DNA from 3 places in the Carboxydothermus ferrireducens DSM 11255 genome. Region 1 is predicted to be linked to each of the others. Evidence: riboswitches for the same ligand, from Rfam matches in the RefSeq annotation. Region 1 holds a riboswitch; each other region holds the start of a gene.
What was found. A riboswitch is a leader RNA that binds a small molecule or an ion and turns the genes downstream of it on or off. The one in region 1 is predicted to bind cyclic di-GMP.

Region 1 (6,518 bases):
GGAGTAAAACCAAAGGTATGCAAAAAAAGCTCGCTCGTCTCCCGGGGAAGTGAAATTTGAAAAATAAATACAAGCACATTGGCCAGGATTATTAAAATTGTCATCACCGGAAATTTTCGGCTCGGGTTTACATCTCTTAAAGGTATCATCTTTATTCTCCTTTTCTCTTTACAGAGTTAATTTAGATTGGAGGCTTTAAAGTCGGGGGTAGAGATAATAGAATTTACTTCTTTTTCATCAAAGATAGTCATAAAAATACTTTTTTTTGCTATCAATTTACTTTGAAAAATAGATGCTCAATTAATTTGCAAGGTCATAATCAAATTTTTCAATTAAAAATATATTGTTATTATACTTTGCAAAATTTATCACATCATCTGTGAAACCATTTTTTGAAAATAAAACATAGTACTTATTTTTAAAACTAAATAATGCGCTTTTTTCTATCAAACTGTTTAAAACGGTCATATCCGTTTTCTTATTTTGCCATTTGCACTCTCCAAATATTATGTTGTCTTTATCAAGTGCTACTATATCAATTTCTTCTTCACACCTTTTATATGGATTATTTCCCCACCATTTACCTATTTTCTCAAATATAAAGGGCAACGCTTTGTTCTTATTTAAAATTTTAAGATAATCTATACATATTTCTTCGTATACTACTCCGAGAAAGTCGTTTATAAAAGGTTTAATTTTATTTTCGATAACTTCATCAATTAATCCTTGCTCAATTAAGGCTTTATTATTGAAAACAAACCTATACCAGAACCTAAAGAAATTATCTTTAATTTTGTATATACTTTTTCTACTTTTTTCTTTTAATTCAATGGGAGTAACTTTTTCGAGTATTTTTAAGTCTATTAGTGTAGAAATATACTTTGCACATTTATCAGTATCGACGCCTACTTTTGTAGATATTTCATTTAATTTGCTGCTGCCACTTGCTATTGCTTCTATTATTGAATTATACAAAGCTGGTTCTCTGACTTCTTGTCTTAATAATAATTTTGGCTCTTCGTAAAGATAAGATGCTTTGTCTAATATTTTTGTTTTGATATTTTCATAGATGTCTTTTGTATCCTCAAAGTAGCTCAAATATTGAGGAATACCACCTAAAACTCCATATGCAATAACTTGATTTTCAAAATTATAGTTTGGAAAAAATTTCCTACTTTCAAAAAAGTTAAAAGGGTCAACTATCAATTGTGCAGTTCTTCTTCCATATAGAGGGCTTTTATAGCTTAAAATCTCTTTCTCAATGAAACTTACAGAAGAGCCACAAATAATTAAAAAAAGTTTGGTATCTTTTAAATAATGATCTATTAAATTTTGCAGAAGAGATGGAATGCCTTTATTGGAATTAACTATATAGGGAAATTCATCAATAACAACAACCAAACGTTTATCTTTCGCCTGTTGTGCTAAAAAAAGAAACGCTTTTTCCCATGATTCAAATCTGCTTACGAATCCATCAAGGCCAAAATAGGATAATATTTTATCTGAAAAAGATTCTAGAGCAATTTTATCATTGTATTCTTCAGCAACAAAAAATATCGACGGCTTATCTTTACAAAATTCGGTTAATAATGTAGTTTTCCCCACACGTCTTCTGCCATACATAACTATAAAATGAAATTTGTTTTCGTTGTAAAGTTTATTTAAGGTTTTAAGCTCATATTGTCTGCCAATAAACATTAAATTCACCTCGCTAACTTATGAGTTACTAACTTTAAAGTTAGTAATTTTAGAGTTAATAAAATTATAACACAACATTTTTAGTATATCCAAGTATTTGTTCATTATACGTGTTACAGCTCAAAGCAAACCCCCGCTTTCTATTTTCATAAGCAGGGGCAAATTAAAAACAATTTGAAAGCACTGCTCTTAACTGCAGTGCTTTTTTAATCTTTAAATTATAAACCAATCATTCCATATCCCGCTTCTTTCTCTTTGTTTCCAGTAATATAATCTATATTTTCTTTCAGAAGCTTCACTATCTTTCTATCAACAATTTCCTTCGCTGCCATATCGGTTAATATATCTAAAGCTTCCTTCACATCCAGTGCTTCCCGGTAAGGCCGTTTCTCAGTTAATGCCACCCACTTATCAGCCACCGCAATAATCCTGGAAGGAACACATAACTCATCTCCAGAAAGCTTAAAGGGATATCCCTGGCCGTTTGGCTGCTCGTGGTGGTATCCTGCCCACCTGGCCAAATCTTCAAATCCAGAAATTTTATTCAGCATATGATAGGTAAAGTAAGGATGAGTTTTTATTAATTCAAATTCCACGTCGGTTAAAGGCCCGTTTTTTTCTAAAATTTTATTTGGAACTCCAAGTTTTCCAATGTCATGAACGAGTCCGGCAATTTCTATTAATGTCGTTATTTCTGTAAGTCCTGCAATTTCGGCAAGCTGCCTGCTTAAAACAGCAACACCTAAGGAATGGGTGCTTGTAAAAGGACTTTTGGCGTCAATAATATAGGCAAAGGGAAGTACTAAAAGTCTTAGTTCTTGTTCCCCAGCTATAATTCTTGCTTCAGGTCTTAATTCCTGAAGTCTTTCTTCAATATAATGCTCATCAAGGTCAAACCAGAAGCTTTCCTTCTTAGAAATCTCTAAAAACGCTTCTACAACTAATTCGTTGAAAAGTATATTTGTATTTTTAGTTAAGTAACGTTCTATCTCACTGCGCTGGAGCAACGCAAGACTTCTTTGTTTAAGAAGTAATTCAATCTGATCAGCAACAAAAATAATTTGGCTTAAAAGGTAATTGGTTTTATATCGTTCTTACGGCGGATAACCTATAAATTTACGGTGGTGCAGTCTGATTACTTCAGCTACTTCCCTATAAAAAATGGTACATCTTTTAAAAGTTTATAACCCAGCTCTGCATGTTTAGTATCGTATTTATCAATTGAAGATATATCATCCACATTCATCAATCGAGCTCCTGCAGCTAAATCATGAAGATATGCTGCCCAAAAAAGTGTTTCGTAATCTTTCTTTTCAAGCTTTAGCTTATTACCAATAGTTGCAGCAATATAGGCTACTCTTTCATGGTGGTGGGCAAATCTTTCTTTTGTAAACTCTAATGCTCTTGTCAAAGCAACAACTACATCAGTTAAATCAACTGTATACATTCCCTCTACCTCTTTTCATTGCATTTTTGCATGAAAAAATCTCCCTCCTGCCGTAAGGCATAAGGGAGATTTTAGTTTTCTACCTTAAACTTTTTAATCAACCTTTATGCCTTACATTAGGCAGCTGGCTGGCATAGCCTTACGGCCTTAGCCCCTGTAGCTTTGCGCCCCCGGCTTTCGCCGGGTTTGCCTTTGTCGAATACAAGTACTACAAAATTCTTTGCTCTTTTGCTGCAAATAGCAGTACATTAAGTGCTTCCTAAATTACTGCAAAAATACAGTCTTGTTTTTTCCACTGTTTTTGGCACGATAAAGAGCTTCATCAGCCCTCTGAATAATTTTCTCCACACTATAATTGTCTTCTTCTTCTAAGACGGCAACACCAAAGCTTGCTGTAAGTTTAATCTCAATATTTTTCCGGCTCAAGTGGAACATACGTTTTTCAACATCCTCACGGATTCTCTCCGCGATTTTTACTGCCATATTTTCATCTACTTTGCTTAAAAAAATTACAAACTCTTCTCCCCCAAATCTTGCAACAAAGTCGTATTTACGGCACATATTTTTTAAAACACCGGCAAACTCTCTTAATACCTTATCTCCTGCTTCGTGGCCATAATTATCATTAATTTTTTTAAAATCATCAATATCAATCACAATAATACCCACTTTTTCCTGTAACCTTTTACTCCGAGCCAGCTCCGATTCCGCTCTTTGAAAGAAAGCTCTCCTGTTGTAAACTCCAGTTAAAAAATCATACTTTGCTAATTTCTTCAATTTTTCTTCATACAATTTAAAAGGTGTAATATCTCGTTCAATCCTTACCACACGGTAAATCTCTCCCCTGTTGTCTTTTACCGGGAGATATTTAGCAGATATCCACCGCACTTTACCTTTCTTATCTATTATCCTGAACCTCGACGTAAAAAACCCAAATTTCTTTATTCTCGTTAATACATTTTCAGCATTTAAAAACTTTTTAAATTTTTCCAAATCCCTGGGATGTACTATTTCATCTCAGTGATTAGTGTTCTCTTTTGTTTCATTTACAGTAAAACCGTAAATCTTTTTAAAAGCCGAATTTTCATATAAAACTTTTCCTGTTCTTAAATCTTTAAGAATTAATATTTCTTCGACATTTTCTGTAACTTGCTCCAAGATAATTTCCCGCTCTTTGTTTTCGGTTATATCTGTAAATACAGTCACCACATATCCCTTTTCCGGGCTGAAAACATTTATTTTATACCATCTGTTACAGTTTTCAAAATAATGTTCAAACTGTTTTTCGCCGCCGTTTGCAGCAATGCTGCCGCATAACTTAATCCAGTTGAATTTATCACTCTCAAATTCTTTTACAACTTCAGTTAATCTTTTGCCAGTAATATTTTCTCTCTTTAAACCGATTAACTCCGCAAACGCTTTATTAACTGCCATAAAGACATAATCAACAGGTTCATTATTTTCATTTATTATTACCTTTAAATAGGCAAATGCATTCTGCATATTTTCAACAATCTTTGAATATATTGCTTCTACACTATCCATACTTTCGTACTTACCACTCCCCCTTAACTTTGTATAAATTTATTTCAGTCACAAAAGCCTTTACGCTCTTTTGTCTTTTAACTCTTATATGTATATTTATTCCATATGATATTTTATTCATTAATGGTTTTAGCTTCAACTATTTTCTTTGTTGCAAATTAAGAACAAAAAAATCACCGATTTGCTACCTCAATTGGAGATTAACTAGCTCAGCCTAAATAAAAAACCCCGAAGCCTTAAAACTTCGGGGAGAGGAGGATTAGTGGATATCCACTTTAAAGCCTCGCAGATTATCCTGTGCCTTCTTGAGCCTGATGTTTAAAATGCCGTTTTTATATTCAGCAGTAGCTTTAGCAGGTTCTACTTCTACCGGCAAGTACACTACTCGCTCAAAGCTGCCTGCAAATATTTCCTTGCGGTAGAATTTATCGTTTCTTGCTTCTATTTCATCTTTAACCTGTCCTTTAATAATTAGATGATCGTTTTGGACGTACAGCTCAATCTGGTTCTTATCTTCTATGCCAGGGAGTTCTGCCTTAACTAATATTTCATCGCCTTCATCAAGAATATCTACCCTTGGGATTGATACACCTCTACCAATCGGTGCAAAGGCTTCGGCAAACAGGCGATTTAAATCTAACACTTCTCTAAAAGCTTTTAAAATATAAAATAGTCAGCATTGTTATGGAGGGACGGAGCAAGAACCGTCCCTGCTCTCCAACCCCTTTTCTTATTCTTGGTCTTTTTCTTCATTATTACCTTCTTTTTTTGCCTTTTTAAGCTCTTCCAGCCTTTCTTCTATCACTTTTAGCTGTTCTTTCAAATATTTGGCCTCCTGGGAAAGGATTTCTTCTTCATATTTCGGTCCATTTACTGGATTATGGTCAAAAGGATAAGGTTTCCTTGCCCAGAAAGGCAAACCTGTGGCATAGTACCAGTGCCTCCAGCCCCTGCCAAATCCAAAACTACCATGCCTAAACCAAGAACCAATATTCTTGCGCCAGAACCTCTTTCCTACGGGGTTCATGAAGCCTGGCACGGAAAATCCTGCGCAAAGGCCCGCAGCTCTACCGGTCCTGGGACCGAGCCCGTAGGGACCCAATGGCATTTTTTCACCTCCTTTCTCCGTGTTTTAACCACTTACTAATACCTTTTATTTCATCACTTTTAGCGGTTTGACTCAAAGGTTGAATTTTTCTACACCATTTTCTGTAAAATTTTCTGAGTTGTTTCTTTTGTTATCCGATTCATTTTTTATTAGTTACACCCTTTCTTTTATTTTTCATTAACTTTATCCTTGCATTTTTTACAATAACCAAAATACCAGTATGAACTGTTAACGATTTTGAAATCTTTAAGATTTTCATTAACAGGTAAAGTTAATTCTTGTTGAATAGGTACCTCATAAATCTTCCCGCATTCCAAACAAACGTAATGACAGTGACTGTTACTATCATCTTTTAAAATCTCATATTTTATTGGTTGATTTGGCAAATTCAATTTCTGAAGTATCCCATTCTCGCAAAAAAGCTCCAATGCTCGGTACACTGTTGCTAAGCCTATTTTAGGTAAAATTTTTTTTGTAATTAGATATATTTCTTCTGCTGAAAGATGCTTTTTTTTACTGTTTTTAATAGCTGTAATAATAGCCTTTCGCTGAGGAGTCCACTTAAAATCTTGTTTTTTCTTAACAGTTGCCGATTTCATATGTTACCGCTCACACTAATTGACCACATTTAGCTCAAATTAAGTGGCCGCAAATATTGCTCACTTTATTTGGCCAGGCAGTTTTTTATACTGCCTGGCCATTGGCATAATTTTATACAGA
Region 2 (12,688 bases), on a different contig from region 1:
TTTTAGAACCGGCAGAAGCGGTTTTGAAACTAATCGAAGAAAACATTAAACAGGGCAAATGGACATTCTTTGGGGAAACAGAAAATGACGAATTTGTTGACGAAGTGCCGGTTAAAAAGCTTGACACTATTTTGAAAAAGATAAGCGATAAAAGATACACCTATTTTACTCCAAACGGGTTTAGTCAACAGCGTTTTGGGAAGACCAAAAATAACGTAGAGCTTTTGAACTCAATCAGTCTGGATATAGACGAAGCAGTTGATTTCTGGGAAATTATTAATGCTTTAGAAGCAGAAGGACTGCCCGAAGCGACTCTAATAGTTCCTACACCTCACGGCTGGCACCTGCACTGGAAAATTGAAGCGGTAAAAGCCAAGAAAAGCAACCAGAACGCCTATTTAAGGGCAATGTCATACATTCGCATAGCTTTGAACAAATACTTTTTTGTAGATCCGCAGGCTATTTCAACGGAGAGGTATTTCCGCATACCAAGACAGCCGGCATTTTACTCCGGCAAGACTTACACGCTGGATTTCTTTACCGAATGGGCAAATAAGGTAGAAGCCGAAATGGGAATAGACTACCTAAATCAATTTACAGTTGCAGTTAAAAACGGAAGAGTAACCATAGTAGGAGAACTCCTCAACGACCCGGCAGTTCAAAAACTCCTTGAAGGTGTTCCGTTTGGCATCAGGAACCGTTCCTGCTACTCGCTGGCTTTAGTATTCAAAGCCGCAGGTTTCAGCTTTAAAGAAGCGTTGGAGGAACTGCTACGCTGGAATAAGAGAAACAGCCCACCGTTATCAGAAAAAGAGGTTAGAAAAGCGGTAAGTTCGGCCTACAGAAGCAATAAAATGCCTTCTGCAAGATGGCTTTATACCCTTACGGGAATTGCTCCAAAATTCAGAGTAGTTGTAAAAACTGCCCCCAGAAGAAAAAATGCCGATGAAGCAATTTTAAACGCAATTAAAGAGAACGGCGGAAGCTTGGAAGCAGACTATGACAGTCTTGCAAAAACACTGGGATTAAGCAGAAGCACGGTAATCCGCCACATTCAGAAACTCGAAGAAGAAGGAAAAATCCAAAAAGAAACCATTCGTCAGGGTAGAAAGGGATGCGTTACACGTTTAATTCTCAACGAAGTTAATATCGGCACTGAAGAACAAAAGACCAGAAAAACTAAAACCGCACTTAAAGTCCAAAAAGTTGCTGTGTCTTCAAAGACAACAGTTAAGCAAAAAATTACCCCTCCTCGTACCTCAAAACAGTTACCAAATCTTAACAGTATCAAATCCTATAACACTATGGTCTTGGGGGTGGGTGGTGGGGGGTCTGCCGGGCAGGCAGGCAGGAGACCCTGCATAATACCACAAGAGTATCTTAAAAGCTATATCTCTCTTAGATGGGGTGGTGGGGAAATAATCCTTCTTGGAGCAGTATACCTGCTTGAAAGAGTAAGAGGGAGCAAAAGGGAAGCCAAAAAAGGCACTGCTGTAGGAATTCCTGCTGTTGGGGTAAGAGTGCCTTTGGAGAGGAAACCGGAAAGCAAGGAAGCTGTCGGTTTGCTTTGCTTTGCCTGCGGGGATTTCCTGAATGACCGTTTCCCACCTGTAAGAAAGGCTTTTGCAAGCTGGCGTAGTCCGCCAAGCAAGAAGTGTTTTGGACGGGTAAACCAAGAAAACGACCGGGAGGAGGCAAAAAAATGGGCAATTTGAGAAAGCTGAAGCGTACTTTAGAGAAGTCTTCTGGTGTTCAGAAAGAACCGGAAAATCTTTTCAGCCGCATAGACAGCGGCATAATAGGCAAAGTAGAGGTGGTTGAGGTTAAGAAAGACGCAGAATTGAAAAAACCGCTTGAGGAGATGAACTTTGATGAGCTCTGGGAGGAGCTTATTCGTGTGGCAAACCGGGAATATGACGGTCATTTTATGCTTTTGCGGTTTACGACAAACTGGCGTTGTTGCTTTGGCACGGTTGAGGCAGACCCGATGACGACCCTTTACATGGCCGAAGGAACGACACTGGAAGAAGCAATCCGCAACGCATTGAAGAACCGTGTTGATGCTGACAAAATACTCAAAATGGCGGAGGAGGCTGAATAGCTTGAAAGAGGGTGTTTTCAGGAAAATTCCAAAACTGAAGCCTTTAAAGTCCAAGTATCACACGCTTCCGGAAATTTTAGAGGCAAACGAAAGCGACGTGGAAGCGTTGATTGAGGCAAGAGGTATCAGGGTGTCAGAAAAGGAAGTTGAGAAATACAACCGGATGGATTTCAAAAACCTTCTGGTTGAGCTTGGGCTTATAGCGTGGGAAGAGTATGACGGCCACTATATGCTTTTAAAGTTCACCACGAACTGGAGGTGCTGTTTTGGGACGATATACGTTGACAATCCAAACACGATGGTGATGGCCGGAGGCAGAACTCCGGAGGAAGCGATAAGAAAGGCGATAATCTACCGGATAGATGACGAATTTGTCGAAGAAGCGGGAGAGATTTTGAGACAGCGTTGGGAAGAACGGGCAAAACGACTGGCGATATCTATGGGGATTTTGAAGAAGTAAGGGGGTATAGTTAGCTTGCTTGGCAGAACCCATTTCATGGGCGGAGCTCTGGCTGGACTGGCACTGGCAAAATCAATGGGACTGCCTCTGGGAGAAGTCTGGGCAGTAACGGGAATAGCAGGATTTTCGGCGTTACTTCCCGACGTGGACACTCCAAAGTCAACCGCCGGGAACGTGCTGTTTCCTCTGGCCTTTGTGCTTAACCGGACTCTTGGGCACAGAGGGGCAACCCATTCCCTGCTGGCAGTATTAATGCTGGCACTGGCCGGAGCTTTTATCCCGGGAGTAAAAACGATATACCTGTTTGCCTTCGTGGCCGGGTATTTAAGCCACCTGTTGCTTGACTTCCTGAACCCGGAGGGAGTGCCTCTGCTTTATCCGTTTGGAGGCAGGTTTTCGCTTGGGCTTTTTACGACCGGGACGATATTTGACAACCTGCTTACAGTGGTGCTTTTTGCGATTTTGTTTGCTGGCCTGAAGTTTTAGAAAAGGGGGGGCATGAAAATCAGAGTTTTAGGGGCATTTTTACTGGCGGTTTTTGTAATTTTAACACCTGTCAACGCATTAGAAGCAAAAACTGTTTCTGCACCCAAGAAAGCTACAACCACAAAAACTCGTAAAACCCGAACGGTAAAGGTTAGCCGGAATATAAACTACCGCACTGCTGAATTTTTAGTAACGGCCTATACCCATACAGGGAATAAAACCTGCTCCGGCACTTGGCCAAAATACGGCACGGTTGCGGTAGATCCGGAAGTAGTACCGCTTGGCACGAAACTTTACATCCCGGGATACGGCTACGGCGTAGCGGAGGATACAGGCGGGAAAATCAAGGGCAACCAGCTGGATGTCTTCTTCCCGAACCGGGAAGATGCGGTAAACTGGGGCGTCAGGAGGCTGGAAGTAAGGATATTTCTTGATTAGAAGGGGGACGCAAGCGTGAAAGACACAAAGCTTGATATACTCGTTCAAAACTTGGCCAATTTTCTTGTGCTGATTTTGGGAATTTTAATCGGGCTTGGAATTGCAAAGGTGCTGGGCATTTAAAGAAATAAACCGAAAGGAGCGTGCCGATTGATTAAAGTTTACTGCGACGGTCTTTGCCAGCCGGTTAACCCCGGAGGCACTGCCTGCTACGGCTGGGTTGCTTATCTTGGAAATAAGAAGCTGTTTGAGGACTGGGGCGTTGTCTGTTCCGGCAGGAAAGCAACCAACAACCTTGCCGAATATACGGCAGTAATAAAAGCTCTGGAGTGGCTTTACAGTAACGGCTTTGCGACGCAGAAGATACAGGTTTATTCCGACAGCCAGCTTGTGGTTAATCAGGTTAACGGCCTGTATAGCATAAAATCTGCCGGGATTGTTCCGTTATACCGGGAAGTTCAGAGACTATCCCGGGAGTTCAGTAACCTGAAAATTTTCTGGATACCCCGGGAGAAGAACAAAGAGGCGGACGCTTTATCCCGCAGAGCTTACCGGGAGTATCAGGAAGAGTACCACAGGAAAAAGCGACTGCAAAATGCCGGAGAGCTTTCCCGGTATGTAGTCCAGAAAGACCCGGCAGTTTTCTTCGTGCCATCCCTGACTTTTAGCGGGCAGTATTACCTTGTTAACCTCAAGCACCAGACCTGCACCTGTCCGGATTTTCAGAAGCGAAAAAGGAAATGCAAGCACATTTTGGCGGTAGAAATTTATCTTAAGGGAACTGGTAAAAATGCAACTGCATCCGTTTGAACCTGACTATGTAGTCCCACCCGGTAAAACTTTGAAAGAAATAATGCAGGAAAAGAAAATTTCTACAAAAGAAATGGCTGGAAAATTGAAACTGTCAGAAAAAGAGTTTAGCGACTTGCTAACTGGAAGATTAGAAATAACTCTTGAGATAGCTTACAACCTGCAGAAAGCGACAGGTGTTCCTGCAGCCTTTTGGCTGAACTTGGAGAAAATTTACCGGAAAGCAAAAATACAGAAAGGGAGGAGCGTATGATTAAGAACTGCTGTTACTTCTGCGGGGTTATAACCTATTCGGTTCTTACCCTGAACGGCAAGAAGTATCAAATTTGCGACAATTGTTTGGAAAAGAATATGCAGTTTCAAAAACGCAAAGCAAACCTGCCTTTAACCGGGGCAAAAAGCAAAGGAGGGGGAAAATGGCGGTTGCAAAAAAGCAACTTTTAGAAAAGCAGGCACGCAAAGCCCAGGAAGAAGCAATAAAAAAGCTCAAAGAACTTGAGGATACTTTTATAGAAAATCTTGCTCATTATCTTAAAACTACGCCTTGGCAGGAAGTAGAAAGGCGATTTTTTATGGCAAAAATGTACCGGACACACGGCAGGTTAATCAAGAAGCTTTATGAAAAGCATTATTTGCCTCAAGTTAACGGTATATGGTGCAAGGTTGAAAAGGATAAAATTGACAGCTTTTTTGAATGGAGTAAAGAGGATTACTGCCAAACAATGGAGAATAAATGGGAAGAAAAACTCCTGCTGGCGGGAGAGTATACGGCAGAAGACAAGCGGCTTTACGAGAAGCTGAAAATTCTTTGGAAAATTATGCAGAAGTAACGAAAATATAGAGAGGTTATTTACTACCTTTACACCTGAAAGCTGGTGGCGTTATGTTGCTTGAAGGAATAGGCGTAAAACTTGCAGATTACCTGCAGGTTCTGTTTACGCAGACAGAAAAACGTTCCAGTGCGGCAACATTCGATTTTTCCAGTGTGCTGTCGCTGGACAACCTTAACAACATTGTACTGCTGGCAATATTTGTTTTTCTGCTGCGAATGGCCTTCCGAACGGTATTTGAAAGAATACCGGACAAGTTTATAGATTTTGTGCTCTTATCTTCTCTGGCTTGTTTTATGCTGGTAATGATCTGGTTTCCGGAGTTTGGGCAGAAGGTGGAATATGGGTTAATTTACCTAAAGCATATTTGGCAACTTCCTACTTAAAAACCATCGGAAAAATGCGAAAAAGTGTTAACTTTTTTTGGTATTTACTGTAAAATAAAGTTAAAACAAGAGAAGGGGAGTGGTCTGGTGCGGGGAAGTACGGCAAAAACAGTCTTAATATTTCTTTTGCTTTACCTGCTTGCAGGTTTGGCCTTTCAGTTGGATAAAGCCGAAGCAGGGATTAAGACCCTGCAAGCAGTTGTAACGTCTGTTTCCGACGGGGATACCGTTCACGTCAAAATAGGAAACAAGGACGAAAAAGTTCGCCTGATTGGGGTTAATACGCCGGAAATTTCTCACCCGGAACTGGGTATAAAAGAACAGCCTTTTGGCAGGGAAGCGGCGGAATATACCAAGAGACGCCTTTTGGGGAAGAAGATCTGGCTGGAACTGGACGTGGGGCAGAGAGATAAATACGGCAGGATTTTAGCTTACGTCTGGCTTTCTCCGCCTTCGTCCGGAAGCGAAAAAGAAGTCCGGGCAAAGATGTACAATGCAGAGCTCCTTTTAAACGGCTATGCTCAAGTGATGACCGTTCCGCCAAATGTTAAGTATTCCAGCCTGTTTGTTAAGTTCCAGCAAGAGGCAAGAAGTAAGAAAAAAGGCTTGTGGGGAGTAGCTCCTGCTCCTATAAAAACTAAAGTAGCCTATGTAGGAAACTCCCGTACCAAAAAATTTCATTACCCTGACTGCCGTTGGGCAAAGGAAATAAGTCCTGCTAACAGAGTAAGTTTCTCCAGCAGGGAGCAGGCTGTAAGGGCAGGTTACGTGCCGTGTAAAGTGTGTAACCCGTAACAAAACTGGGGGGATTTTAGTGCAAAAATTAAAAAAATTAATAGGAGTTATCATTGTTATTTCATTCTTGCTTTTTCAAACCGAGGTAGTTTTAGCAGGTTCCAAAAACTATCCACCATCAATAACATCATTTTTTGCAAGTAAAACTGTAATATATTCTGGCGAAACGATAACCTTAAGTGTTAAGGCGAAAGATAAAAACAAAGATAAAATATATTTCGAATGGTCTGTGGCAGGAAACGGTTCAGAAACAGGGAAATTGTCCTCAAGAACATCTTCAAAAGTTACTTGGACTGCTCCTAAAGTCCTCACTGACACATACTTCAACATCAAATTAAAAGTTTATGATAGCAAAAAAGCGGCTGTATATAAAACTGTCAAAATATTGGTAAAGCCAAAAACTTTGAGCCAGCTTTTTGAAGAATTAAAGAGCAGTTCGGTTGTTGTTGCAACGCCTGGTGGTACTGGAAGCGGTGTCGTTATTTCGCCAGATGGAAGAATTTTAACTTGCTATCATGTCATTAAAGGGCAAAACAGGGCTGAGGTTATTTTAGCTAATGGTGAAAAATATTCGGTAGAGAAACTGGAAAGATATGATTATATAAACGATTGGGCAATTATTAAAATTAATGCGAAAAATTTAAAGTCAGTTAGTTTAACCACAAAATTGCCAGATGTGGGGCACCAGATTTTCACCATAGGTAATCCCCGGGGGTTAGGATGGAGTATCTCAAGCGGTATTGTAAGCAGCAGCGATAGGGAAATTTATGGAAATAAGTACATTCAAATAACTGCACCTGTAAATCCCGGAAATAGTGGAGGTCCGCTTTTTAATATGAAAGGTGAATTGGTTGGAATAATTAATATGAAGCTTGCTGATAGTGAAGGACTTAACTTTGCTATTCCTTGTAAGACAATTTTGGACAATTTAGAAAAGGCTATGTTTAAAGATGCTCCTTTATATGATGTATTCAATGACACCTCTTATAAAGAACAAATAAATTCTCTTGTTGACTTTTTAAATAATGGAAACCACGAAAATTTTAATCCTCTTGTTATTGGATCAACGAATTATGGGAGAGTATTGTACCAAAATGGTATATATGTTGATAATGAAACAGGCCTTATAATGTATGGGGTTGATATTATAGTAAATTACAATCAATTTAGGTTGATGTACTTAAATCATTTAATAAACAATGAATTTAATAATAGTTTTTCGTTTTTTTCATATTACTTTACAAAAACTTTTTCGGACGCAATTGGAACGACTACTTTTGATTTATGGTATGGAGTTTATGATGAACTGGATTATATGCCAACAGATAACTTGGTGCCGGCGGAAAATATAAAGTACGTGAACGGGAAGTACGTGGTTGATTGGTATTTTTATTATGCGAGAAGTGGGTTTAATAATTTTGAGGAAAAATGGTATTAAGTTTAGTTATTAAAACTTGACTAAAAAGAAAAAGTAATAACGATAGGTTAAAAACTTCAAAAAATTAAATAAACCTCAACGATAAAGCGAGTGCAATCTTTTATAACAATCTTATGATACAGGAAAACAAGGTCCAGCTAAAAGAAAAAGAAATAAGAAGGATTGTTAGTTTTTTAACTGCCACAAAACCATAACAATTTTGACATTGCCAGGGATAATCCCTTGACTTGGGGAGAAAATGGTAATACGATTGAATTTGAAGAAACTTAATAATGTCCCGATAAAGGCAAACCCGGCGAAAGCCGGGGACGCAAAGCTAAAGGGGCTAAGGCCGTAAGGCTATGCCAGCCAGCTGCCGAAGGTGATTAGAGGTTTATTAACCCTCCGCCTTCCGGCAGGAGGGTTTAAAATTTTAAAAGGGGGTGTTTGAATGAAGAAGAAAATGATTTTGCTAATAACGGCTTTATTGCTTAGCATTGCTTTTCCTGCTTTCGCGCAAAAAATTGTTTTATCTTATTATGCTGATAATACTGAAAAAGCGGTGACGGATAGTTTATATCAAAAGAGCAGTAGCCAAGGAGAATTAAACATAAATAAAGATATAAATAAAGATAATAAAAAACAACAGAACTTGGTGAATGAAAATAGCAATAAAAAAGATGCAAGTGAAGATAACCAAAAGACTTTAATAAAGGAAGAAAAAGACAACAATCAAACTAAAGTAGATGAAGTAAATTATCAGGATGAGGAAAATGCTCTTGAAAATAAGGAGGTGATTGATGAAGAGGACGAATCCAGTACAATAGATGATGATTACAATCAGAATGAAACAAACGAAGATAGCCAACAAGGTCAAGAAAGCGACGATAATAATTATGGGATAGATAGTGAAGATGACCAGCAGAATCAAGACGATTAAAAAGATTTATTAAAAGACATGTTATTAAAATTCAAAACAAAGTTTTATTGTTGTCTAAAAAATTTTAGAAGATTAAAAAAGGGGGTATTCAGAATGAAAAAGCTGACAGTTTTAGTTTTAACCGTATTCTTACTGGGACTTGCTTTTCCGGTACTGGCGGATACTACTACCGCTACTACCAGCACCACCCCGGGAGTAAGTGATACTGTTTATACCAGCCAAACTCCAACTGTAAGTGACACGACCTATACCACCCCATCGGTAACGGATCAAACTTATCAACCGGTACCGGCTCCAGCAGACAACAAGTTGCCTTTTGATTTAAGCCTTTTAAACAACCTGTCTTACAGCCAGCTAAAACAGTTGAAGGAAGAAATTGAAAATCTTTTGGAGCAAAAAGAGAAAGAACTTCAGGAATTTAAAGGGATTGTAACTTCCTTTGACGGACAAACTCTTATCGTTAAAGGAGAAAACGAAGAAAAAACTTTTGTAGTTACACCGGATACGGAAATGGAAGTAAAAGGAGAGTTAGGTGCCGGTTATAAAGCAGAAGTAAAATACGATCCGGCAAGCAACGAGGCTGTAAAAGTTGAAGCAAAACCTGTAATACTGGAATATACCGGTATGGTAATTTCTTTTGATGGCAACAATCTCACCGTTGCCCGGGGAAATGGGGAACAAAAAACCTTTGTTATTACGGAGAAAACCAAAGTTGAAGGAATAGGGAAGGTCAAAGGAGAAAAAACCATAAAACCGGGTTATAAGGTAGGGGTGAAGTATACCCTTGCAGGAAATGCCGTTGAGGTTAAAGTAATTCCGGCAAAAGTTAAGAAAGAAAATGAAAAAGAGAAAAAAGCAAAAACAAAAAAATCTGCAAATAAAACATACTACAAAAAAAGATAACCCGTTTTAGCAATGGCCGACTGGTTTCTATAGCCAAGTCGGCTTTATAATTTTTTAAGGCATAAAGGCTGGTCTAAAGATATTGTAAAGAGATACTACTATTGGAGAAAAAGCAAAAGGAGGTGAAACAGAAATGAAAATATCACTCTGCCTTGACCGGGACATTATTACCGGAACCGTTGAAGTAACCGACGGCAAAGCAATTTTTATTCCGGACAGCAAGAGCAAAAAGCTTGAAGAAATGAGCGAAATAGCGTTTACTTACTTGCCTGCAGAACAGTTGCACAAGAAATTACCGCCAGCCAAAGCAATTTATCGGCAGGGGAACGGTTTGGTCTTTATGCACTCCAAAGACTTCTCTGTCGTTCTGTCGGCAAAAAGTCAGGTCATAAACCTGCATAAAAGCAAAATTAAGCTGAAGGGGGCTGAAATGAACCATCATTTAATTGACTGGAACTACCCTCTGGATGTTGAAAAGGAGGCAGAACGCAGTCCTCATCTGGTAACTTTTCTGGCTTTTGGTGATTATGTCCGTTTAAACCCGGAGGACTGCGACCCGGTTGCGGGTTATGTTGAATACCTTAAATCCCTGCACAGCAGGATTTTTGCCTTGAAGCTGAAAAAACAGCCGTATATAATACTGGGGTTAAACGAAATGCCGGTAGGAGCTTTCCTGCTGGAAGAATTCCCTGTAAACGGCAGGCCCAGAAGGCTTGTGATTGAGCCGTACAGCCATTTTCCTGCCACCGGAAGCACGGTAGATATGCTGAAACTGTCTTTTTACAACAGCAGGAACGTTTATGCAGGGTTTAACCTTATCTGGCTTGTGCCGGGAGCAGTAGGATTTAGTGAACTATTGGAAGAGGTGATAGATGAGATAGCCGAAGAGTACGGGGTAAATCTTATAGAAGTGAAACCGGGATTAAAGAGCTTTTATGACTTAAACTTACACGAGTTGGTGTAGGCCGGGGAATTTTCCCCGGCCTTGTTTTTCAGGGAAGGAGGTGAGGTTTTGAAAGTATTGCGGAAGCCAATTCCGATGGAAGCGGTGAAATACGAAAAAGGAAAAGGACTGGAGGACGGGTTTATCTGCGGAATAGACCCAAGGGATGATTGCGATGATTGCAGATGCAATGAAAACTATACCTGTAAGTATAAAACCCCGTATGTGCTGATAAACGGTGAAAAAGTTCAGGTTTATCCCGGTGTCTTTATAATTACTGGCGTATCCGGTGAGAAATATATAGTTGATGAGGAAATTTTTCGCAATATGTATGATGTGATTTTGGAAGAAACTTTTTAGGAGGTGGAATAAATGCGAATGTATCCTGTGCCTTTCTCAACCCGTGAAGAAGAACGCTTTTTGGGGCTAACTTTACGGGAAGCGGCCTGGGCTTTCGGAGGATTAATCGTGGGGCTTTTCTTTTCAGTGCTGTTAAGTTTTCTGTTGAGAAAGCCCCCCGGAATGATGCTTTTGCTGGCAGTTCCTTTCGGTGGAGCAGGCTTTCTAATCTCCCGCTGGCCGGTAAATGAAACCGACAGCAGGACTACTCTGGACAGGCATATTATGAAGGGGTTGAAGTATTTGACGAAAACGCACGATTTTATTTATACCAGAAAATAAAAATTTTTTAGAAAGCTGTTGACTATACAAAAGGTATGTTTTAAGATAGCATTGAAAGTTTCTGCCCATCGAGTAACATAACAGCTAAAAAATCGGAGGAAAAAGTTACCAAACCCTGTAACCTTTAAGGTTTCAGGGTTTTTAGTTTTTTAGGAGGCGATGAGTGTGACAGAGGAAAAGGAAGTATTGCTGACACGTGAAGGCTATGAAAAACTTGAGAGGGAGCTTGCGGAGTTAAAGTCTGTCAAAAGGAAAGAAGTGGCAGAACAAATCAAGGAAGCATTAAGTCTCGGGGATATTTCTGAAAACGCCGAATACGAAAACGCCAAAAACAACCAAGCTTTTATAGAGGGCCGGATAGCAACGCTGGAAAAAATTCTGGCAAAAGCAAGGATTATCTCCGCTGAAAGGTCAAAAAACGTAGTTTCTCTGGGTTCAAAGGTAGTTTTGAGGGATGTAGAGTTAAACTAAATAGGCACTTATCAGTTGGTAACCACAGCTGAAGCAGATATTTTCCGGAATAAGATCTCGAATATATCCCCTGTTGGAGTGGCAATACTCGGCAGGAGAAAAGGGGAAATTGTAAAAGTTTACGCTCCAGACGGTTTGCTGGATTGGGAAATTGTAGATATTATTGAGTGAAACTTTGGAAGGAAGGAGTTGAACGCATCGGAAGAAAATCAATGGATTGTAATCAGGAAGAAGGAAAATGGAACTCAGATTGAAAGTGCTGGAGATGTTAATTTTTTCTTCAATGCAACTGCCAGTATGATTAAGTTTTTACGGGACTTGTTGATAAGTGAAGGTTTTCCGGAAGAAGTTGCAGAAGCAGGAATTATGGGAATGGTTGTTGAGGTACTAACAAGAAAAGAACACAAAGAAGGAGAACTTATAAAGATTAATATTACTTCTACCCCGCAAGAGTAATATCTGCGGGGTTTTGTTTTTGGGGAGGTGATAAAATTAAGGCCCGCAAAAAAAGCCAGGTAACCTAACCTGACAGGGAGGAGGTGAAGAAAGTGCGTTATATCAGCTTGCTTGTGATTTTTATAATGCTTTTTACTTTAATGGCAGTACCCGTTTTAGCGGAAGACAACACATCGCAAACTACTCAACAGGATTTAAACATTGACAACCCTGCAAAAAGCGATATTTCAAAAGGCTTACCGGAAGTAACTCCCGAACAGTTTTCCGGGAAGATTAACGGCATAGCAGGGAAAGTTTACGGTGTGGCGGCAAATATCATCCCTTATATCTCCGTTGCAGTAATCGTAATCGGAGCAATAATTGGCATCTTTATTGAAAAAGCAAGAATGGCAGTTCTCTGGGCAATACTGGGGCTAATTGGCGTCCTCTGGGCACCGCAAATCGTGGGGTTTGTAATAAGTCTTGTGAAATAGGAGGTGTTAAGAGTGCTGAAATTTTTAAAGAAACTGGAAAACCTTATTTGGATACCTCTTCTCTGGCTTGGGCAGGGAATGGCACTGGCCGAAGGAAC
Region 3 (12,688 bases), on a different contig from region 1:
ATAGAGATAAAAAATGATTATGAAAAATATAGAAAAGTATTTTTAGATGAATATTCTTTAGGAATTGATTATTATCACAACGAACGTCCTGAAATTGTTTCACTTGTTGAACCATATGCTAAAAAGATTTTAGATGTAGGTTGTGCAGCTGGCTTGCTTGGAAGGAAACTAAAAAATGAAAGGCCTGGAACTATTGTTTATGGTGTTGAAATTAATCGAGATATTGCAAAAGAAGCAGAGCAGTACCTTGATAAGGTATTAGTGGGAGACATTTATGAAAAGATAAATGAGCTACCTGACCGTTTTTTCGATACAATTATTCTTGCTGATGTTATCGAACATTTAAATGTGCCAGAAGTTATTATTAAGAAATTAAAAAGTAAATTGGCTCACAATGGGGAATTTATTATTGGTGTTCCAAATTTTCGTCATTGGTCTATAATTATGAAAATTTTATTTGGCGATTTATCATATGAGGAAGCTGGAATAATGGATAAAACTCACTTACGTATTTTTACGAAATATATTATTTATAATATGATGAAAAATCTTAATTTGGAAGTTATTAAAATTAGTAAAATTGTTGTGCCACTTGAAGCAAATCAGAAAGAAATTTTAATAAAATTACTAGGAGCATTTGCATTAGATGTAAGAAGCTTTGCTGCTGATATTGATACTTATCAGTATATATATAAGGTAAAACCAAGAGAATATTTGCGGTTCACAAAATTAACTTCAATAATTATCTTAACACTTAATAACTATGAAATATCGAAACAATGCATTGAATCTGTATTGAACTATACAAGTTTACCTTTTGAACTAATTATAGTCGATAATGGTTCAACGGAAAGGGATCTAATTGAATATTTAAAAGAATTGCAAGAAAGAAGAGATGATGTTAAAGTTATTTTCCTTCCAGAAAATGTTGGTTATGGCTTTGGTAATAATATAGGTTTACTTTATTCTAACGGCGAATATGTAGTTTTTTTAAATAATGACACTATAGTTACACCAAACTGGCTAGAAAAATTAATTTTAGATCTTAATATGGATGAAAAAACCGGTTTAATAGGACCGCGAACAAACTATGTATCAGGAGAGCAACTAGTTCTTAATGCAAACTATAAAAACCTAAAGGAATTATTGGAATTTGCAAGCAAGTGGGAAGCGGTAAACTATAGAGAAACAAGAGAAACAAAACGCCTTGTAGGATTTTGTCTTCTCGCTAAAAAGGAAGTAATTGAAAAAATTGGGGGATTTGATCCTTTATTCGAAATCGGAAATTTTGAAGATGATGATCTATGTAGAAGAGCCTATCTTGCTGGATTTAAACTTAAGATTGCTGATGATGTGTTTATTCATCATTATGGGAGTAAAACCTTTATTTCGGAAAAAATCGATTACCAAGAATTAATGCAAAAAAATAAAGAAAAATACATTAGAAAATGGGAAGTGTTTAATGAAATAGTTAAAACCAATGATTTAAAATTAATAGAAAACTTTTTATTTATAAAGTTAGTGAAAGATAGAGAAGATTTTGGTATACCAGAGAAAAAAGAAGTTTTATTCTTAGCATTAGGAAGAAATGGAGGTAATTTAGATAAAACATTAATACCTGAATTAATAAAAAAAATAAAAGAAAATGAAATTTTAGTGGTTTTAGCAGATGACAATCAAAATCATGAAGAATTGGAGGAAAAATTAATAAAATCCATTGCAAGAGCTGGTTTTACTCCTGAAAATTGTCCAGACATATTACTGCATTACAGTAAAAGTTATTTTTATGATCTAATAAGTTTAATTAAATTGGCGAAGGCGTGTATTGTTATCGATGAAAGAACCAAAAAATGGGCAGAAGTTTTTGATAAAGCCAAGATTGTTATTAATTAAAATTTACTATAAAAAATTTACGTTTATTTCCGAAATAAGAAATAGAAAAGTTAGGTGGCCACCTGACTTAAAATAACTGGCAGGGATGCCAAAGAAAAAATCAAGGAGGAGGAAAAAATATGAGTCTTAGAATCAACAACAATATTGAAGCATTAAATGCGTGGAGAGCGCTTAATAGCACTTCAAATGCTTTACAAAAATCGATGGAAAAGCTTTCATCCGGTTTACGGATTAACCGGGCTGGAGATGATGCTGCTGGATTGGCTATTTCGGAAAAGTTAAGAGCGCAGATTCGTGGCTTAAACCAAGCGATTAGAAATGCTCAAGACGGTATTTCTTTAATTCAAACTGCTGAAGGTGGCTTGAGCGAAATTCAAAATATCTTGCAACGGATGCGAGAGCTGGGAGTTCAAGCGGCAAACGGTACTTTAAACAATCAAGACATTTCAGCGATTACGACTGAGCTTAATCAATTATTTAACGAAATTGACAGAATTGCTGGGGCCACAGAATTTAACACCAAGAATTTGTTGGCTGTAGCTACTGGTTTAGTAGTAACTTTACAAGTTGGAGCAAATGCAGGTCAAGTTATTGCGTTTACCATTGATAATGCCGGTACAGCTTCTTTAGGCTTGAGTTCAGCTGACTTAGCTATTACCGATAATGCATCTGCAAGTGCATTTATTAGTAAAGTAGATTCTGCATTACAAAAGGTATCTACCTATAGAGCTAACCTCGGTTCAATACAAAACCGCTTAGAACATACCATTGCTAACTTAGGTATAGCATCTGAAAACCTTAGTGCTTCTGAGTCCCGGATTAGAGACGTTGATATGGCTGCAGAAATGATGAACTTTACTAAGAACCAAATCTTACAACAAGCTGGTGTTGCTATCTTAGCTCAAGCTAACCAGGCGCCGCAAGCGGTTTTACAGCTTCTCCGATAAACAAATACATTTTATCTTTTGGGCCAGCCATTTTAAGGGCTGGCCTCTTTAAAATTAGCTTAAAGTGGTGAAAAAATGGGAGAAAAAAAACTATCGGTTTGCATGATTGTAAAAGACGAGGAAAGATATATTAGAAATTGCCTTGAGAGTGTGCAAGATATTGCTGATGAAATTGTTGTTGTCGATACGGGATCTACAGATAATACTAAAGCTATAGCTAAAGATTTTGGGGCGAAAATTTTTGATTTTCCGTGGGTTGATGATTTCAGTGCAGCAAGGAACTTTTCGTTGGAAAAAGCAACAGGTGATTGGGTTTTACTTTTAGATGCTGATGAAGAATTAGATGTTAGTAGCAAGGATAAAGTGTTGGAGCTAGTTAATAAAGATGAAAATGTTGCTTATTTAGTCAATGTAATTAATTTCCTGGATTTTACAAAACAAAGAACAGTTACAGCCAAAAGAATGCTTTTATTTCCTATGCGAGCTGAACCATACTTTATTAATCCTATTCACGAGCAACTACGTTTCAAAAAAAATGTTGAAATTAGAGATAGTACCATTATTATAAAACACTACGGTTATATTCCAGAAACAGTTTCTACTAAAAAGAAAAGTGAGCGGAATATATCAATTCTTAAAAAAATAGCCAATAACGCTTTTGAAAATATTGATGTTGAAATTAAAGCATTCAATTATTACAATCTTGGTGTAGAGTATTATAGAAAACAAGAATACGAAAAAGCTTTACAAAATTTCCAAAAGTCTTTTTTATTGATACGTAAAAAAGAACCAGGCTTTAAGTATGCTTTAATTTGGCATATTGTTAATTCATTAATAAATTTAAAAAAATTTCAAGAGGCTTTAAAGGTTATTGAAGATGCCGAACAGTTATATCCTTGGTATGTTGATTTAGTGTATTTTAAAGGAGTTGTTTATTATAATCAAAGAAGCTATAAGAAAGCTATTGAAACTTTTATGAAATGTCTCGAAATTGGTGAAAGCTTAGAAACTTCAATATTTCATTATGATGGTACTGGTTCTTATTTAGCAAGTTATGGAATTGGTAGTTGCGAAGAAGCTTTAGGCAATTATAATAAAGCTTTAGTTTTTTATGAAATGTCTTTGGCACAAAATTATATTTTAGCTGTAATCCCTATTTTGAAGTTGTATTATGAACGGGGAAGTTACCACGAATTGGAAGAAAAGGAAGATAAATTACTTCGAAAATATAAGGACTATTCTTTTATAATCGAAAAATACGTTGATTTTCTGTTTTTAAAAGGCGATTATGAAAGAGCTTTAAAGGTAGTAAATAGTTATTTGTCAGACCAAACGAACAAATTAATAAAAGAAGCTGAATTGTATCTTCATCTAAAAAAATATGAAGAAGCCAAAGAAGTCATAGAAAAACTTGATGGTCAAAATTTAAATGAAAACCATTTAATGATTAAAACTTTTCTACGAATATTATTAAATTTAAGTCTTAAATGTAAAACTGAAGAAATAGTGTGGAATATGAAAAAACTTACTCGAGCAGAGGAAATAAAGTGGCAAATAATAGGTAATTTATTACTTGCGGCATTTAACAATGATGTATTAAAAATTGTGAAAAACGACTATGAAAAGTATGAAGAGCAACTTACTTTTTTAATGGCAAAGTTTTTAGATTTAGAGTTATTTGAAGCATTTGAAAAAATTTATAATTTATATCAAAAAATCGAATGGATTGAAGAGAAAAATTTAAAACTGGGCAAGCTGTACTTTGCTACAAGGTATTATGACAGTGCTGTGGAAGAATTGTTGGCTGCGGTTGAAAAAGGTGTTGCAGATGCGGAAGCTTTTTATCTCTTAGGAAAAATAGCCCATATGCGTGGTTTAATCGAGGAAGCTGAAACATTTATCAAAGAAGCAATAAGTAGGGAAAAGCAGTTAAATTATTATTTATATCTAATTGGTTTATTGCAAGAAAAAAACGATTTAAAATCTACAAAAGAAGTTTTGCAAGAAGCTTCGACGTACTATCCCGATGTTGAGATTTTAAAATCTGCATTGCAAGTTTATAGTTCATTATAATTAAAAGGGGAATGGAGTATGGCTGGCTTAGTTCCTCCGGTAAATTTAGGAGTGAATAATGGGGTTAATTTTCAATCGATAGGAATTATAGTAGGAGCGGATAAAAAACAGGAATTAGTAGGTAAGAATGGATTACAAAGTCGGGATGATGTAGGTTTATCAGAGAGCAGTGATGTAAAATTTTTAGAAAAAGAATTACAAAGATTAACAAAAATTGTAAACTCCTTTACTCCTACGGAATTAAAATTTGAAATCCATCAGGACTCACAGGAGCTGATGGTAAAGGTAATTAATGCCGAGACCAAAGAAGTAATCAGGGAAATTCCGCCGCATCAGGTTTTAGAAATAGTGGCGGAGATTAAGAAATTATTAGGGATTTTGGTTGATACTAAAATTTAAGAGGTGAGGGCAATGCCCATTCAAATTGGTGGTTTGGCGTCTGGTCTTGATACCAATAAAATTATAGAACAGTTAATGCAGGTGGAAAGAAAACCCTTGGAAAACTTACAGCAAAGAAAGTCAAATTTGGAAGCGGTGAGAACGGCCTGGGGACAAATTAAATCCAAATTAAGTAGTCTTTATACTACAATAAACTCATTAATGAGTTCTTCTCTATATACTAATTTAATTGCGACCTCGTCAGATGTGAATGTTTTAACAGCGTCGGCCCAATCTACTGCTGTAAAAGGTAGCTACAATATAGAGGTTAAAACTTTAGCTCAAAGTTATATTATTGCTTCGAAACAACAAACTTCAGTCACAACTCCTTTAAATTTAAATTCTACATCTTTTAAAATTGCCATTGGTGGAGTAGTGCAAAAGGATAGTTTAGGCAATGATATCGTAATCTCGATTGGTCCAACTGATACATTAGTAAGTATTCGGGATAAAATCAACAACGCCAAAGCAGGAGTTACAGCTTCAATAGTGGACAATAAGCTGTTACTAACGGCTAATACGACTGGTGCAGCAAATTCCATTTCCTTTACTGCCGTTACCGGCGATGCTTTGCAAGTTCTTGGATTGGCTGATGCTAATGGTAATCCGGTAACTATCGTGCAAGCGGGAACCGATGCCCAGGTGGTTATTAACGGTTTAACATTAACCAGAAGTTCCAACAACATTTCCGATGCCATCTATGGAGTAACTTTAACTTTAAAGAAAACGGGAACAGTTACTTTAACGGTTGACAATGATACAGCAACAATAATCGATAAAGTAAAAACTTTTGTAAACCAGTATAATGATTTAATGAACGATTTAGCAACAAAAACTGCTTATGACCCCAATACCAAAACAAAAGGAGTTTTGCAGGGAGATGCCACTGCCCAGCAAATCATGTTTCAATTAAGACAGATAGTGGGAAGTGCTGTTTCCGGTCTTACCGAAACTGCAACCTACAATGGCAAGACGGTTACTTTAAATAGTTTAATGGCTATAGGCATATCTACTTCCGGAAAGGAAGCCACCCTTTCCTTGGATGAAAATAAACTTACGGAGCTCATCAAGCAAAATGCAAAAGCTGTAGGGGAAATTTTCACCAATGCCGCAGCAAATGGGGTAATGGACCGGTTAAAGCCCTATGTCGAAAGTTTAGCTATTTATGCCACAGCCAATGGCGCCCATACCGATGCTATTCTGGTGACTAAAGATAAGTCTCTTGCCGAACAAATAAAAGATATCCAGGAACAAATTGATCGGTTTAACGATTATTTAACGAGAAAAGAAGAAGAACTCTGGAATAAATTTACCATGTTAGAAAAAGCAATGGCTGGATTACAGACTCAAAGTAACTGGTTAGCGGCACAAATTGGCTTACAGTCTGCTAAGAAATAATCGAGGTGAGATAAATGAATAACCCCTATGCTCAATACCAAACACAAAATATCGCTACCGCCCCGCCGGAAAAATTATTAATTATGCTGTATGACGGTGCAATTAAATTTTTAAAACAAGGGCTTAAGGCTTTGGATGAGAAAAAATACGATGATTTTAGCTATTATATCAGCCGTACGCAGGACATAATTTCCGAATTGATGGTTACTCTGGATATGGATTATGAAATTTCCAAAAATCTTTATCAGCTTTATGATTACTTTATGTACCGGCTAATTCATGGAAGTGTCAAGAAAGACCGCCAGAGTATCGAAGAAGTGCAAAAACACTTGGAAGAACTGAGAGAAGCCTGGGTTCAAGCGGCTGCTGCTAAAGAGAAAGCTACTATTTAAAGGATGATAATGGTGAAAACTTCTAAGGAAATTCTTAATGAGCTTAAAAGGCTTCAGGAAAAAATTACATCTTCAAAAGATGAATTGGTGATAACTGATGAATTCCAGAAAATAAATGAAAAATTTAAAAAATATTATTCGGGAGAAGAAGAGATTACGATTGAGGAAATTCAGGAATTATTACCGGTGTATGAAAAAACGATAAAGCTTTTAGAAGAGGAAAAGAAAAAAATTTTAACAGAAATTGAAAAAGTGAAAAGAGAAAAAAAGGTGATTAATTCATATTTAGCAAAAGGCTTTCAAGTGGAAGGTATTTTCTTAGATAAAAAACGTTAATTCCCCACAAAGGGGGGATAAATGGTGATTATACCCAATATTGACCCATTGTTTTTACAAAAATACCGGGAGCAGGTAAAGCCGAAAGTACCGGAGATAAAAAAGACTGCCGATGAAGTGCGGTATGAGCCGGAGTATGACGGAGAAAAGGAGTTTATCCCGAAGCTTGCGGCGGATGTGTTTCACCGGGTAATCAACTTTTTAAACCCGGCGCTGGAATTTGTTTATGATGAGCAGGAAGAAGTGGGGTATGTCATTGATAAGCTGAAAAACCGGGTATTAAAACGAGTTAGCTTAGAGCATTTAAAAACGGCGTTTACCGACCTGACCAAAACCATAGGGCTTTTGCTGGACGAGAGGGTGTAGACCCTCTTTTTTTGTTTTCGTTTTATATTGACAATTTTCGTTATTTTTTATAAGTTAATTTTTGTGAAAGATTTCCTCGAAAAGTTTGGCAAAACCGGCGAAAGCCGGCGACGCAAAGCTAAAGGGGCTAAGGCGGGTAACCGCTATGCCAGCCAGCTGCCGGGGGTAGGGATTAAAGCCTCCTTGGGCAGGAGGTTTTTATTTTTTGTGAAAGCAAAGATATCTTGCTGAATTTTTTTTGGAAAAAGTTAAAATAAAATTGAGAAGGTAAAGGAATTTAGCTCATTTTGTCAAATATATATAGAAAGTTATGAAAAAAGGGGAGAAGCGGATGGACCTTTTTGGAGGGGTTACCTACAACCTTTTGAAACTGGGGATTGATGCTGCGACAATCCGCCAGCAGGCGATTGCCCATAACATTGCCAACGTCAATACTCCGGGGTACCGGAAGGAAGTAGTGGTGTTTGAGGAAAAGGTTCAGGAATTTTTAAACCAAAAAAAAGGTAATTTTTCTTTAAAAACTACCCATCCTCGCCATCTAACTGCTAAAGGGTTCAGTTTACCTTTTGCAGAAGTTAAGCGAGAAACTTCTACTGCCATGAGAATTGACAAAAATAACGTGGACATCGAAACGGAAATGGTAGATTTGGCTTATAACCAGCTTTATTATGAAACGGCTGTGGAGCGGTTAAAAGGCACCCTTGCTTCTTTAGAAATGGTGATTACCGGTGGAAGGAGGTAAGTGTAGATGGCATTTTTTAGTTCTTTCCAAATAACCGCTTCGGCCCTTACCGCCCACCGTTTATGGCTGGATACGATAGTGGATAACATTGCCAATGCCAACACTACCCGGACGCCTGCAGGTGGTACCTACAATCGAAAAGACGTGGTTTTTGAGGAAATTCTGGAGGCGAAGACCGGGTTTAAAGGCGGCGGGGTCAGGGTCAGTCAGATTGTAGAAGATACCAAAACTCCCTACCGCTATGTCTTTAACCCTAACCATCCCGATGCGGATCCCAATACCGGTTTAGTAAAATATCCCAACGTTAATATCAACGATGAGATAGTAAATTTACTGGCTGCTCAGAGGGCGTACGAAGCCAATGTTACGGTGTTCAATACGGCTAAAGCCATGTATGCGAAGGCTCTCGAGCTTAGCCGTTAGGAGGGGTTATTATGGAGATTACCGGCATTTCTTTTTCCAAAACTATCCTGCCTAATAATTCGGCACAATCAACAAAAACTTTAGATTTTGAAAAGAAACTTGCTGAGGCTTTAGATAAAGTTAACGAAAAACAGCTGAAAGCCGAGCAAGTGACCCAGGATTTTTTAGCCGGGAAAGTGGATGATATTCACCAGGTTTTAATTTTGGCCCAGGAAGCTAAATTGAGTTTGGAATTAGCGGTGGAGGTTCGCAACAAAATAGTTGAGGCCTATCAGGAAATTAGCCGGATGCAGATTTAATCATGGACGGAATAGGGGGAAATAAATGGATTTTCAGAGCCTCCTGGCAAGTATAAAGGAACGTTTCCAAAATTTAAGCAGCTTTCAAAAGCGGGTTTACGGGATTTTACTACTTACGGCGGTACTGTCATTGTTGCTCGGGTATATTTTTTTGGGACGGCCCAGTTATACTCCTTTGGCTACCGGTTTAGATGCCAAAGAAGCGGGAGCTATTGCGGAAAAGTTGAAGGAATGGAAAATAAATTACAAGCTTGGCGATGAGGGGACAACGATTTTGGTTCCCAAAAGTCAAGTTTATGAGGCCCGGATTAAACTGGCCAGTGCCGGGGTGTTAGAAACAAACAGCGGTATTGGCTTTGAGTTATTTGACCAGACCAAGTTAGGTGCCAGTGATTTTGAAAACCAGGTTAACTACCAGCGGGCGCTGCAGGAGGAGCTACGGCGAACAATTGTGCAGTTGGATGCGGTAGAGGATGCCCGTGTTCATTTAGTCCTTCCCGAAAAAAGCGTTTTTATTTCCGAGGAAAAACCGGCAACTGCCAGCATTTTGCTGAAATTGAAGCCCTTAAAAAAATTAACGCCGCAAGAGATAAAAGGGATAATTTACTTGGTGGCGAACAGTGTAGAAGGTTTAAAGCCGGAAAATGTTCAGGTAGTGGATACATACGGGAATGTGCTTTCTGATCAGGTGGATTTAAGCTCAAGTTTATCGGCGCAATCTGGACGTCAGCAAGAAATGAAAAAGCAGTTTGAAACGGAGTTAACAAATCGAATTAATAACCTGCTCACCACTATTTTAGGTCCTGGAAAGGCAGTAGTTAGTATCAATGCTGATCTGGATTTTAATCAGGAAGAAACTACCTCCCAGATAGCTCTCCCTGGGCCGCTGGTCAGCGAACAGGGGAGCAAAGAAGTAGTTTACGGGAGTCCCGGTGCCTCCGGAATAGGCGGGACGGTACCGAATACCAATCAGAATTACCCATACATAAATGGCAGTACAAACGGAGAAGTTCAGGTTAAAGAAGACTTTACCCGCAATTATCAGGTTGGACAAACCGTCTATAAATTGGTCAAGGCACCGGGAACGGTGAAGCGGTTATCCGCCGCTATTGCTATCGATTCGGGAGTGCCGGCGGCGGACGTAAATAAAATCCGGGATATTGTAGCGGCGGCCATGGGCTATGACCAAAACCGCGGCGACCAGATAATTATCAACACCATTACCTTTGATAAAACATTGGCAAAACAAATGGAAGAACAGCAGGCGCAAGCTCAGAAAGAACAGCAGGCAAGACAAGCATTGTATAAATGGCTTGCCATAGGGGCCGGGGCCCTGGTTTTTCTTAGCATTATAGTATTTTTCGGGATACGCCGTTTTCGGAAAAAAACTGCGGCAGTTGCGGACATTTCACCCAGAGCTCCGGTTGGAGTCAGTGAGCTGGAAGCTGCGGCTGCAACCGAAAGAGGTCCTGGGATTATTGTAAGAGAAATAACTGGTGAACCGATAGTAATCCAGAAAGTTCAGTCGGATATAGAAAAAATAAAATCGCTGGTGGACAAAAATCCGGATGAAGTTGCGATGGTACTGCGAGCCTGGCTGACGGACGAGTAAGACAGACAAGGAGGATGCCAGATGGCCCGGGAAGAAACACGCAAGAAAAATATCAATAAAATAGCCAAGCTTCTAATTGCCCTGGGGCCGGAACATTCGGCCAAAATTTTAGCCAAACATTTTACCGAAGAAGAAATTGAAAAAATTTCCATGGCGGTAGCTACTATCGGCCAGATTACACCGGAAGAAAGGCAAAAGGTGGTAGAAGAATTTTTGGAACTTTACCAGGCCCAGGAATATATTTCCACCGGCGGTGTGAGTTATGCCAAGGAAATGCTGGAAAAAGCTTTGGGACCGCAAAAAGCAAACGAAATCATTAAAAAATTAATAAGTTTAACCGCTAAAATGCCTTTTCAGATGTTGCGCAAAGCCGATGCCCGGCAGCTTATTAACTTTATTCAAAATGAGCATCCACAAACCATCGCTTTAATTTTATCTTATCTTTTACCGGAGCAGGCGGCGATGATTCTGTCTTCGATGCCGGCGGAAATGCAGAGCGATATTATCAAAAGAATTGCCACTATGGAGAGAACCTCTCCGGAAGTTATCCGGGAAATTGAGGAAGTATTGGAAAAAAAGGTATCATCGGTGTTTGAACAAAACTATACAAGAGCCGGGGGCATAGAAGCGGTTGTGGAAATTTTAAACCGGGTTGACCGTTCGACCGAAAAAAATATCCTCGAAAATTTAGAACAGGAAAACCAGGAGTTAGCCGAAGAAATTAGAAAGCGAATGTTTGTTTTCGAGGATATCGTTACCTTGGACGATATGGCGATCCAGCGGGTGCTGCGGGAAGTGGAAAGCCGGGATTTGGCTTTTGCTTTAAAAGGTTCTACCGAAGAAGTCAAGCAGCGGATTATGAAGAACCTCTCCAAGCGGGCGGCGGAAATGTTAAACGACGAATTGGCTTACATGGGACCGGTGCGGCTTAAAGATGTGGAGCAGGCGCAGCAGAAAATTGTGGCTATTATTCGCCGTTTAGAAGAAGCTGGAGAAATTATAATATCCCGGGGTGGTGAAGATGCCCTGGTCTTCTAAAAGTAAGCTTTTAGAAGGGGTTGCGGTGAGGCCCGACGGGGAAGCGCTGAAAATTCCCATTAAAAAAATTGTCATTTTACCAGAAGAAGTGGAAAAAAACAATGAAGAATCTTCGGCTTTATTAAACGAAGCAAAAATTAAAGCGCAGGAAATAATTAACGCTGCCCGGCGAGAGGCCGAAATAATCAGAGAAGATGCAAAAGCAAAAGGTTACCAACAGGGTTATACCGAAGGCCAGGCTACAGCCCGGCAAGAATTTGAAAAACTTCAAGCGACTTTAAAAGAGGAATACGAAAAGAAAATTGCCGAAAAAGTTTTGGAAATAAACAGGGAACGTGAAAAAATCATCAAAGGGGTAGAACAGGAGATTATAGCTTTTATCGAGACTTCCCTTGAAAAGCTTTTAGGGGAGCTACCGGAGGCTGTAACACTTTTTTACCGGAAATGGCTTGTAGACGCTCTTGCCAAGTTTTCGCAAAAGATGGTGCCGGTAATTCAGGTAAGTCCTGCTGACCGGGAGAAAATTGAAGAAATTTTACAGCAACAGGGTTTGGAAGAAAAAATACCCGTAATCACCGATACCGATTTACCGGCCGGAACGGTTGTTGTTAAGGGTGAGGAAAATTACGTCATTTCTTTAAAAATCTTTGCTGATGAAATTTTAGAAAAGCTTAAAGCTGGAGCTTACGGAGATGAATAGAGTAAACCTTGGGTATCTCACCGAGCAGATA

Region 2: linked by a shared signal. The riboswitch ahead of CARFE_RS0108700 (hypothetical protein) and the one ahead of CARFE_RS0112090 (HD domain-containing protein) in region 1 are both predicted to bind cyclic di-GMP.
Region 3: linked by a shared signal. The riboswitch ahead of flgB (flagellar basal body rod protein FlgB) and the one ahead of CARFE_RS0112090 (HD domain-containing protein) in region 1 are both predicted to bind cyclic di-GMP.

The regions. Positions count from the first base shown of each region.
Region 1 is NZ_ATYG01000048.1:599-7,116, forward strand. It holds gene CARFE_RS0112075 (rhomboid family intramembrane serine protease) at 1-149, opposite strand, end outside; gene CARFE_RS0112080 (ATP-binding protein) at 301-1,698, opposite strand; gene CARFE_RS0112085 (HD-GYP domain-containing protein) at 1,917-2,705, opposite strand; gene CARFE_RS0112090 (HD domain-containing protein) at 2,843-3,145, opposite strand; cyclic di-GMP riboswitch class I at 3,262-3,346, opposite strand; gene CARFE_RS15135 (GGDEF domain-containing protein) at 3,410-3,973, opposite strand; partial or broken gene CARFE_RS16870 (PAS domain-containing protein) at 3,980-4,156, opposite strand; gene CARFE_RS0112100 (PAS domain-containing protein) at 4,163-4,690, opposite strand; gene CARFE_RS15140 (Hsp20/alpha crystallin family protein) at 4,950-5,333, opposite strand; gene CARFE_RS0112110 (DUF5320 domain-containing protein) at 5,421-5,798, opposite strand; gene CARFE_RS0112115 (Fur family transcriptional regulator) at 5,966-6,397, opposite strand.
Region 2 is NZ_ATYG01000021.1:40,486-53,173, reverse strand. It holds gene CARFE_RS0108765 (primase C-terminal domain-containing protein) at 1-1,715, shown strand, start outside; gene CARFE_RS15645 (hypothetical protein) at 1,703-2,101, shown strand; gene CARFE_RS0108755 (hypothetical protein) at 2,103-2,561, shown strand; gene CARFE_RS14825 (metal-dependent hydrolase) at 2,577-3,047, shown strand; gene CARFE_RS14820 (3D domain-containing protein) at 3,060-3,485, shown strand; gene rnhA (ribonuclease HI) at 3,636-4,295, shown strand; gene CARFE_RS0108730 (helix-turn-helix transcriptional regulator) at 4,327-4,548, shown strand; gene CARFE_RS16305 (hypothetical protein) at 4,545-4,739, shown strand; gene CARFE_RS14810 (hypothetical protein) at 4,712-5,125, shown strand; gene CARFE_RS0108715 (hypothetical protein) at 5,182-5,511, shown strand; gene CARFE_RS16570 (thermonuclease family protein) at 5,599-6,306, shown strand; gene CARFE_RS15635 (S1C family serine protease) at 6,326-7,744, shown strand; cyclic di-GMP riboswitch class I at 8,020-8,104, shown strand; gene CARFE_RS0108700 (hypothetical protein) at 8,175-8,663, shown strand; gene CARFE_RS0108695 (hypothetical protein) at 8,757-9,566, shown strand; gene CARFE_RS0108690 (hypothetical protein) at 9,700-10,530, shown strand; gene CARFE_RS0108685 (hypothetical protein) at 10,579-10,869, shown strand; gene CARFE_RS0108680 (PrgI family protein) at 10,882-11,190, shown strand; gene CARFE_RS16935 (GreA/GreB family elongation factor) at 11,356-11,661, shown strand; gene CARFE_RS16930 (GreA/GreB family elongation factor) at 11,677-11,832, shown strand; gene CARFE_RS0108670 (hypothetical protein) at 11,851-12,117, shown strand; gene CARFE_RS0108665 (hypothetical protein) at 12,210-12,590, shown strand; gene CARFE_RS0108660 (pilin) at 12,603-12,688, shown strand, end outside.
Region 3 is NZ_ATYG01000014.1:23,209-35,896, forward strand. It holds gene CARFE_RS15900 (glycosyltransferase) at 1-1,893, shown strand, start outside; gene CARFE_RS0105890 (flagellin N-terminal helical domain-containing protein) at 2,013-2,840, shown strand; gene CARFE_RS0105895 (tetratricopeptide repeat-containing glycosyltransferase family 2 protein) at 2,916-4,913, shown strand; gene CARFE_RS14465 (flagellar protein FlaG) at 4,932-5,312, shown strand; gene fliD (flagellar filament capping protein FliD) at 5,325-6,749, shown strand; gene fliS (flagellar export chaperone FliS) at 6,764-7,141, shown strand; gene CARFE_RS0105915 (hypothetical protein) at 7,151-7,477, shown strand; gene CARFE_RS0105920 (hypothetical protein) at 7,499-7,843, shown strand; cyclic di-GMP riboswitch class I at 7,921-8,007, shown strand; gene flgB (flagellar basal body rod protein FlgB) at 8,175-8,585, shown strand; gene flgC (flagellar basal body rod protein FlgC) at 8,592-9,008, shown strand; gene fliE (flagellar hook-basal body complex protein FliE) at 9,020-9,307, shown strand; gene fliF (flagellar basal-body MS-ring/collar protein FliF) at 9,333-10,919, shown strand; gene fliG (flagellar motor switch protein FliG) at 10,941-11,957, shown strand; gene CARFE_RS0105955 (FliH/SctL family protein) at 11,941-12,657, shown strand; gene fliI (flagellar protein export ATPase FliI) at 12,650-12,688, shown strand, end outside.